Regions from separate parts of the Nocardiopsis oceanisediminis genome, predicted to be linked through region 4. Evidence: riboswitches for the same ligand, from Rfam matches in the RefSeq annotation. Region 4 holds a riboswitch; each other region holds the start of a gene.

Evidence for each region. Region 4 has a riboswitch for thiamine pyrophosphate ahead of thiO (glycine oxidase ThiO). Riboswitches for the same ligand answer to the same signal wherever they lie in the genome.
Region 1: another riboswitch for thiamine pyrophosphate. It lies ahead of thiD (bifunctional hydroxymethylpyrimidine kinase/phosphomethylpyrimidine kinase); the one in region 4 lies ahead of thiO (glycine oxidase ThiO).
Region 2: another riboswitch for thiamine pyrophosphate. It lies ahead of J0910_RS15830 (TenA family protein); the one in region 4 lies ahead of thiO (glycine oxidase ThiO).
Region 3: another riboswitch for thiamine pyrophosphate. It lies ahead of J0910_RS25625 (ECF transporter S component); the one in region 4 lies ahead of thiO (glycine oxidase ThiO).

What each region holds. Positions count from the first base shown of each region.
Region 1 covers NZ_JAFMZJ010000001.1:5,538,536-5,540,726, reverse strand. The annotation lists gene J0910_RS24140 (DUF6457 domain-containing protein) at 1-61, shown strand, start outside; gene thiD (bifunctional hydroxymethylpyrimidine kinase/phosphomethylpyrimidine kinase) at 207-1,010, opposite strand; TPP riboswitch at 1,000-1,098, opposite strand; gene J0910_RS24130 (DUF368 domain-containing protein) at 1,156-2,115, opposite strand.
Region 2 covers NZ_JAFMZJ010000001.1:3,565,732-3,567,922, reverse strand. The annotation lists gene J0910_RS15835 (alpha/beta fold hydrolase) at 1-822, opposite strand, end outside; TPP riboswitch at 906-1,017, shown strand; gene J0910_RS15830 (TenA family protein) at 1,030-1,659, shown strand; gene J0910_RS15825 (hypothetical protein) at 2,114-2,191, shown strand, end outside.
Region 3 covers NZ_JAFMZJ010000001.1:5,873,755-5,875,945, reverse strand. The annotation lists gene glgP (alpha-glucan family phosphorylase) at 1-1,026, shown strand, start outside; TPP riboswitch at 1,051-1,156, shown strand; gene J0910_RS25625 (ECF transporter S component) at 1,226-1,810, shown strand; gene J0910_RS25620 (ABC transporter ATP-binding protein) at 1,807-2,191, shown strand, end outside.
Region 4 covers NZ_JAFMZJ010000001.1:2,657,302-2,659,492, forward strand. The annotation lists gene thiO (glycine oxidase ThiO) at 18-1,199, opposite strand; TPP riboswitch at 1,197-1,308, opposite strand; gene J0910_RS11860 (Rv2175c family DNA-binding protein) at 1,457-1,816, shown strand; gene J0910_RS11865 (MFS transporter) at 1,906-2,191, opposite strand, start outside.

The DNA of each region.
Region 1 (2,191 bases), 2.9 Mb from region 4:
GGCGGCCGCGGCGCTCAGCCGCCTCGCCCTGGCCCAGGCGGACGGAGGCGGGGAGGGCTGACCCCGGGCGGGGAGCCCCGGCGCCCCGGAGCGCCGCCGAGACGGTCCTCCCAGGGGCCCGCCGGGGCGCCGGGACCGGTACGGAGGGCAGGGGCGGGCGCGCGCCGCCCCCTGCCCCGGTAGGAGGCCCGGCCGCGGCCCGGCGGTCACCACCAGGCGTGGAAGTGGTGCACCGGCCCCATGCCGCGGCCGACCTCCAGCTCGTCGGCGCGGCGCAGCGCCTCGGTCAGGTAGGACTTGGCGTCCCGCACCGCCTCGGCGACCCCGGCGCGCTGCGGGAGCAGGGCCGCGATCGCCGACGAGAGGGTGCAGCCGGTGCCGTGCGTGTTCCGGGTCGGGACCCGCTCCGCGGTGAACGGGACGGCCGCGGCGTCCGGTTCCACCAGCAGGTCGGTGCTGTCGCCGCCGGAGAGGTGGCCGCCCTTCAGCAGCACCCGGGCCGGGCCGAGCTTGAGCAGGCGGCGGGCCTGCTCCTCCATCTCCTCCAGGTCGGCCGCCTCGTCCTCGCCGAGCAGGTCGGCGGCCTCCGGGAGGTTCGGGGTGACCAGGTCGGCCCGGGGCAGCAGCACGGTGCGCAGCGCCTCGATCGCCTCGGCGGCCAGCAGCCGGTCGCCGCTCTTGGCCACCATCACCGGGTCGAGCACCACGTTGCGCAGCCGGTAGGCGTCGAGCGCCGCGCCGACCGCCTCGATGACGCCGGTGTCGGCCAGCATGCCGATCTTCACCGCGTCGATGCGGACGTCGTCCAGGAGGGTGGTCAGCTGCCGGGTGACGAACTCCGGGGGGACCGGGTGCACCGCGGCGACGCCGGTGGTGGTCTGCGCGACCAGGGCGGTCACCACGGTGGTGCCGTAGCCCCCGAGGGCGGAGAAGGCCTTCAGGTCGGCCTGGATCCCCGCGCCCCCGCTGGGGTCGGTGCCGGCGATGGACAGGATGTTGAAGGAGCCCATGTGGCGTCCCTTCGCTAGTGCGAGCTAGATCAGGTTCGACGGGTGTGTTCTCAGCCGGTGGCGTGCACCGGCACCCCGCGCCGTCGCTTCCGCTCCGGAAGGACCGGAGCGGCCCGGCCGCCTCGGCGGCCGGGCCTTCAGCCTGTCACAGCCGGGCGGACTCCCGGACGGCGGGCCGGGCGTGCCGGCCGCCGCCGGAGCCGCTCTTCCGGCCGCCGCCCTTGACCAGGTGCTCGATGAGCAGGACCGCGACGACGACCGCGAACCCGACCGCGACCATGGCCAGGGTGAACGGGACGTCCCCGGAGGGGGCGTAGAGGGTGCGCTCCTCGTCCTGCCAGGGCCACAGGGCGCGCAGCGAACCGGCCATCACACCGGTCAGCGCCACCAGGGTCACCATCCGGTGGTGCTCCAGCAGCCACTGGAGCAGCTTCACGAAGAGCGCGCCGCCGATGAACGCGCCGAGGACGAAGGTGCCGATGTAGCCGAAGTCGCGGTTGTTCAGCGCGTCCATGGTGGGCGTGTAGAGGCCCAGGGTGAGCAGGATGAACGAGCCGGACATCCCCGGCATGATCAGCGCGGAGACCGCGACGGCCGCGGCGGCGATCACGGCCGGGGCCGAGGGCTCCACGTGCGCGGGCGGCAGGCCGGTCACCACGAAGGCGACCGCGCCGACCGCGGCGGCCAGCAGGTAGTGCCAGGCCTTCCAGCGCTGCCCGGCCGCGGTGTAGGGCACCCAGAGCGAGGCCAGCACCAGGCCGAAGAACAGGGCGTAGGAGCGCTGCTGCTCGGACTCGACCAGCGGGGCGATGATCTTCGCGGCGAGCAGCGCGGCGGCGACCATGCCGACCAGCACGGCGCCGATGGCCGCCCAGTCGGCCTGGCGGAACTCCGCCGCGGCCCGGCCGGCGCCCCGGCCGCGCGGCAGGTCGGAGACGGCCGCCCGGAGCCCGGAGAGCACATGCCCGGCCGAGGTGATGAGGGTCTCGTACACCCCCACGATCAGCGCGACCGTGCCGCCGCTGACGCCGGGAACGACCTCCGCGGTGCCGATGAGGCCTCCGCGGACGACGTTGAACAGATGGGTCCCGATGGATTTCGCCATGTCTCGTGTTTCGTCTTCGAGGGATCGAGGAGGAGTGCCGCGAACGTGCCGGAGGCGGGAACGGCCGGGACTCCGA
Region 2 (2,191 bases), 910 kb from region 4:
GTACTCCCGCCCGTCGGCGTCGGGGTTGCCGGTCCACAGCCGGAACCACCAGGCGGTCTCCTCCGGGTCCTCGAACGCCTCGTACATCTCGAAGTCGACGTCGGCGCGGGGGAGCCCTTCGGCCGCGGCCTCCGCCAGCCCCGGCGGCAGGTCCGCCCCGGCCCCGCCGGCGCCCGGGGCGCCCGCGCCGACCGGCGCGGAGCGGTCCAGGAAATCCCCGACGGTGCGGGCGAAGTCCTCCGGAGCGTCCAGCCACGGGTAGTGGCCGGCGCCGGGCAGCACCGCCGTCTCGCCGCGCGGGAACAGCCCGGCGATCTCCGCGGCGACCCGGGGGAGCGGGCCGCCGTCCAGTCCGCCCGCGACGGCCAGGACCGGGGCGTCCAGTCCGGCGACGGCGGCGCGGGCGGCCGCCTCCCACCGGTGCTCCTCGGTGAAGTCGATGCCCAGGGCGCGGCCCCGGGCGGTGACCAGGACCAGTGAGCGCACCCGCTCGGGGTGCCGGGCCGCGTACAGGACCGCCAGGTCGCCCGCGGCGGAGTGGGCCAGCAGGTCGACGCGGTCCAGGCCGAGGTGGGCGCGGAGCGCCTCGACGTCTCCGGTCTGCCGGTCGCAGCGGCGGGCCGCCGGGTCGGCGCCGCCGCCGGAGTCCCCGGTGCCGCGCGGGTCGGGCACGATGAGCCGGCGCCGCCGCGCCAGCCCGCCGAGGCCGCCGAGGTAGGCGCCGGCGCGCATCGGGCCGCCGGGCAGGCAGATCAGCGGTTCCCCCTCGCCTTCGGCGCGGTAGGCGAGCGGGGTCCCGTCGGGAGCGGTGAAGGAGGGCATGGCGCGATCCTTCCGCCCCGCACCGGAACGGGCAAACGCCGCACCCCGGGGCGGAACGCCGTCCCGGCCCCCGGTATGGTCGTCGGCACGGCGCGGGGTGCACCGGTCCGATGTCGGCATCGGCCGGAGCTGAGATCACACCCGTCGAACCTGATCTAGCTCGAACTAGCGAAGGGAACGCCCATCTTGAGCGATTTCTGTGCCGAGGTGTGGAACGAGACGGCCGGCGTGCGCGCGGCCATCGACGACCTGCCGTTCGTCCGCGGCCTGGCCGACGGGTCCCTGTCCCGGGACCGGTTCGACTACTACATGGCCCAGGACGCCCTCTACCTGCGCGGCTACGCCCGGGCCCTGGCGTCGGCGGCGGCTCGGGCCGACCGCTCCGACGAGATCGCCTTCTTCGCCAAGTCGGCGCACGACGCGATCGCGGTGGAGAGCTCCATGCACGAGGGCTTCGTCGGCGAGGTGGCCGGCCTGCGCCCCTCGCCGACCTGCACCGCCTACGTCTCCTACCTGCTGGGCCTGGCCCAGACCCAGGGGTACGGCGAGCTGGCCGCCGGGGTGCTGCCCTGCTTCTGGGTCTACACCGACGTCGGCGCCCGGCTGATGGAGAAGGCCGGCGACCTGTCCGGGCACCCCTACGGCGAGTGGATCTCCACCTACGCCGACGAGGAGTTCGCCGCCTCCACCCGGCGGCTGTGCGCCATCACCGACGGCATCGCCGAGCGCTCCGACGCCGCCACCGTCGCCCGGATGCGCGAGGCCTTCACCACCGCCACCACCTACGAGTTCCACTTCTGGGAGGCGGCCTGGGAGAAGGAGGGCTGGGCCTTCTAGCGCCCGTTCGGAGCGGTGGTCATCGGAGGCCGCGCATCCAGATCACCGCTCCGCGCAGGCGGGGGCCGGCCAGACGGCTCTCGGGGGGCGTGTCGTAGCGGGCCGCGATGGCGCGCCGCGCCTTCAGCGTGTCGATCGGGCGCTCCGCGCTGCTGCGGCCTTTGCAGAGCCCGGCGCCGGAGGAGACCGGCCGACCCGCCCCCGCGCCCCCTCTTCCTGCGGGCGGCCGCCTGCTCGGCCCTCCCCGGGACGGCCGCCTTGGTTCCGCGCCTGCGGGATCCCCCTGCCGGCCCCCGGTGGCCCGGTGGAGCACCGCCTCCGGGGAAAGCCGCGCTCCGGAACGGGCGTCCGGGACCGGCCGGAAGCGGCATATTTCCCGATTGCCCGGCGGGGCCGGGGTGCGGCGGGTACCGTTGCCCCGACCGAGAGCCCGGACGAGCGTGGGAAACAGCCGATGGAGCCATACGACAGGACCCTCTCCGCCGGGGACCTGAAGGGCCGGACGACGGTCACCGACACCGGGGGCAACACG
Region 3 (2,191 bases), 3.2 Mb from region 4:
CTCCACCCGGACCGGCCGGTGCAGATCGTGGTGGCGGGCAAGGCGCACCCCGCCGACGAGGGCGGCAAGCGGCTCATTCAGGAGATCGTTCGGTTCAGCGACCGCCCCGACGTCCGGCACCGCATCGTCTTCCTGCCCGACTACGACATGGACCTGGCCGCCTCCCTGGTGCAGGGGAGCGACGTGTGGCTGAACAACCCGCTGCGCCCGCTGGAGGCCAGCGGCACCTCGGGGATGAAGTCGGCGCTCAACGGCGGGCTCAACCTGTCGGTCCGGGACGGCTGGTGGGACGAGTGGTTCGACGGGTCCAACGGGTGGGCGATCCCCACCGCGGACGGGGTCTCCGACCCCGACCGCCGCGACGACCTGGAGTCCCGCGCGCTCTACGAGCTCATCGAGGAGCGGGTCGCGCCGCTCTTCTACGACGCCGACGGCGACGGCCTGCCCAAGCGCTGGCTGGAGATGGTCAAGCACACCCTGGTCTCGCTGGGGCCGAAGGTGCTGGCCACCCGGATGGTCCAGGACTACGTGGCGGGCTACTACCGGGGCGCCGCGGCCTCCTCGCGGGCGCTGCTGGACGGCGGCGCGGCCGGCGCGCGCGAGCTGGCGGCCTGGAAGGCCCGGGTCCGCGCCGGCTGGCCGGGGGTGCGCATCGAGCACGTCGAGGCCGGCGGGATCGACGCGGGCACCGGGGAGCCGCCGCGGGCCGGCGGCGAGCTGGACCTGAGCGCCACGGTCCGCCTCGGCGACCTGGACCCGGACGACGTCCAGGTGGAGGCGCTGGTCGGCCGGGTCGACGAGGACGGCCGGCTGGTGGCGCCGGCCGTCGCCGTGCTGGAGTGGACCGGCGGCGGGCAGGAGGGGCACCGCTACACCGGTTCGGCCCCGCTGACCAGGGCGGGCTCCGGCGGCTACACGGTGCGCGTGCTGCCCCGGCACCCGGCGCTCCGCTCGGCCGCGGAGATGGGGCTGGTGGCCGTTCCGGAGCCGCACCGCGGAATGGAGGACGGGATCGTGCTGCGCTGAGCGGCGATAACCCGCATAATGGGTGGAAACCGACAGGGGAGCGCTTCGGCGCTGAGAGTGCGGAGACCCCGCAGACCCTTAGACACCTGATCTGGATCATGCCAGCGAAGGAAGTCGTGTGTTCCGCCCGGCGGAGTCCGTACCGGGCGCTCTTGGCCTGAGCCCTCTCGTGTCCTCACCGACGCGAAGGGACCCACCCGTGAAGACCACCGCCCAGCGTTCGCCGTACGCCTGGCGCACCGTCGACATCGTCGTCGCCGCGGTGCTCGGCGTCGCCATCGGCGTCATATTCTGGTTCTGGGGCATGCTCTGGCAGGCCACCGCACCGCTGTTCGTCTTCTTCCCGCCCGCCCAGGCGGTCATCTACGGCATCTGGCTGCTGCCCGGCGTGCTCGGCATGCTGGTGCTGCGCAAGCCCGGGGCGGGCGTCCTCACCTCGGTCGCGGCCGCCACGGTCTCGGCGCTGCTGGGTACGCACTGGGGCATGATCGTGCTGGTCGCCGGCTTCTTCCAGGGGCTCCTGCCGGAGCTGGTCTTCCTGGCCGGCCGGTACCGCTCCTGGGGCATGGCGGCCTCCGTGCTGGCCGCCGCGGCCGCCGCGCTGGCCCCGATCGGCATGGACCTCACCATGACCTACGCCGACTGGCCGGCCTCCTTCATGGCCGCCTACGCGGCCTTCGTCGCCGCCAGCTCGGTGCTGATCGCCGGGGTCGGCGGCCGGCTGCTCACCACCGCCCTGGCCCGGGCCGGGGCGCTCACCCCCTTCCCCTCGGCGCGCGGATGAGCGGCGCGCGGATCCGGCTGCGCGGCTGGGGCTGGCGGCACGCCGGCCGCGAGGAGTGGGCGCTGCGCGGGGTCGACCTGGAGGTCGAGCCCGGCGAGCGGGTACTGCTGCTCGGCCCCTCCGGCGCCGGCAAGAGCACGCTGCTGCACGCCCTGGCCGGGCTGACCGGGCCGGAATCGGCCATCACCGGGGAGAGCGAGGGCGAGCTCACCGTGGACGGCGCCCCGGCCGAGCGCGGCCGGGGCGGCACCGGCCTGGTCGCCCAGGACCCGGAGACCCAGCTGGTGATGGCGCGGGCCGGCGACGACGTCGCGTTCGGCCTGGAGAACATCGGTACCGACCCGGAGCTGATCGGCGGCCGGGTCCGGGAGGCGCTGGCCG
Region 4 (2,191 bases):
CTCCTCTCGGTACCGGCTCAGTGCCGGCCGCCGCCGGCCGGCCCGAACCGGGCGGCCGCGAACCTGCGGGCGAAGTCCGGCAGCGCCCCGCCGGCCAGCACCTCGGCCATCGCGTCGGCGGTGCCCGGGGTGAGCAGCACCCCGTGCCGGAAGTGCCCGGTGGCCAGGTGCAGCCCGGCCGGGCCCAGCGGCCCCAGGAGCGGCTCGTTGTCCGGAGAGCCGGGGCGCAGCCCGACGCAGGCCTCGGCGATCTCCAGCTCCCCGACGCCCGGGACCAGCTCGTGCGCGTCGCGCAGGATCTGGTGGACGCCGCCGGCGGTGAGCCGGGTGTCCGGCCCCATCTCCTCCTGGGTGGCGCCCAGCACGATCTCGCCGTCGGCGCGCGGCACCAGGTAGACGGGGGTCCCCTTGACCAGGCCGCGCACCGTGCGGGAGACGATCGGCTCCTCGCCCGCGGGGGTGCGCAGCCGCAGCAGCTGGCCCTTGACCGGGCGCACCGGCGGGAGCAGCCCGTCGGGGAGGCCGCCGATGGAGGGGGTCCACACCCCGGCGGCCAGCACCACCTGATCGGCGCGGACCTCCGCGCCGCCGGCGGTGCGCACGCCGCGCACCCGGCCGCCCTCGCAGAGCACCTCGGCCGCGCGGTCGGCGGTGAAGTCCGCCCCGCGCGCCGCCGCGGCCAGCCGCAGGGCGCGGGCCAGCCGGCGCGGGTCGACCGAGTGGTCGTCGGGGACGTGCACGCCGCCGCGCACCCCGGGGGCGAGCATCGGCTCCAGCCGGCGGCACTCCCGGGAGGTGATCCGCTCGGCCTTCAGCCCCAGCCGGGACTGGAGCTCGCCGAGCTCGGTCAGCCGGGACAGGTCGTCGGTGTCGAAGGCGATCTGCAGGGTGCCGCGCTCCCGGTAGCCGGCGTCCTCGCCGGAGTCGGCCTGCACGTCGCGGACGAAGCCGGGGTAGCGGTCGCGGGAGTCGGCGCCGAAGCGCATCAGCTCCTCTTCGCCGAACATCGCCTCGGTGGCCGGGGTGAGCATGCCCGCGGCGACGCCGGAGGCCGCGCCGGAGTCGCCGGCCGGGGCGAGGACGGCGACCCGCAGCCCGCGCCGGGCGGCGCGCCAGGCGGTGGCCAGGCCGATCAGCCCGCCGCCGACGACGGCCGCGTCGTAGCCGCCGCGGTGGGCGGGGGTGTCTGCTGCACGCATGGCGGAGACGCCACTCCCTTCGCCGGCATGACCCGGATCAGGTTCGTGCGGTCGGGGGCCGGCAGCCCCCCTCTCAGCCGGGTCCCACCCGGCTCCCGCGGGAACGTTCGCTTCGCGGATCCGTACCCGGTGGTCGGATCCGTCCCCCCATCCTAGCGACGCCCGCGCGCGGGCGGCCGGAGAGGTCGGACCACCGGACGGCGGGGCGGCGGCGCGCAGAGCCGCCGAGCAGGGGCCGAATATGGCACATTGGGGGTGTGAACGAGAACGACAACCGCATCGACGCCCTGGTCGGCGACTGGATGACCGTCAAGGACGCCGCGGCCGCCCTCAACGTCTCCCCGAACAGGATCAAGCAGTTCATCCGGGACCACCGCCTGGCCGGCGTGAAGCGCGGCGGCGAGCTGAAGATCCCGGCGGCCTTCATCACCGGCGGCGACGTCCTCAAGGGCCTCCCGGGGACCCTCACCGTGCTGGACGACTGCGGCTTCACCGAGGAAGAGTCACTGCAGTGGCTGTTCACCCCGGACGAGACGCTGCCCGGGGCGCCGATCGACGCGCTGGCGCAGAACCGCGGCACCGAGGTCCGCCGCCGGGCGCAGGCCATGGCCCTCTGATCCCGGCCCGCTGACCCCGCACCCTCCGCCGCGGCCCGGCCGCGGCGCCTCCGGGCCGGGGCGGACCGCCTCCGCCCCGGCCCCGGTCCTCACCCGCGCCGCCGCTCGGCCCAGAGCAGCGCCAGCGCGGGAACGAGCAGGGCGGCGCCCAGGTAGCCCAGCTGCGCGGGGTCCAGCCAGGCCAGCGCCGCGCCGCCGGTGATCCCGCCCAGCGACATCCCGCCGTACAGGGCGGAGCTGTTCAGCCCGATCAGCACCGGCGCGGAGGACGGGTCGACCTCGACCGCCCGCTGCTGCTGCGGCACCGCCACCAGCCAGCCGAACGCGCCGTAGAGCAGCATCCAGGCGAACGCCCCGGGCAGCGTCGCGGCGGCC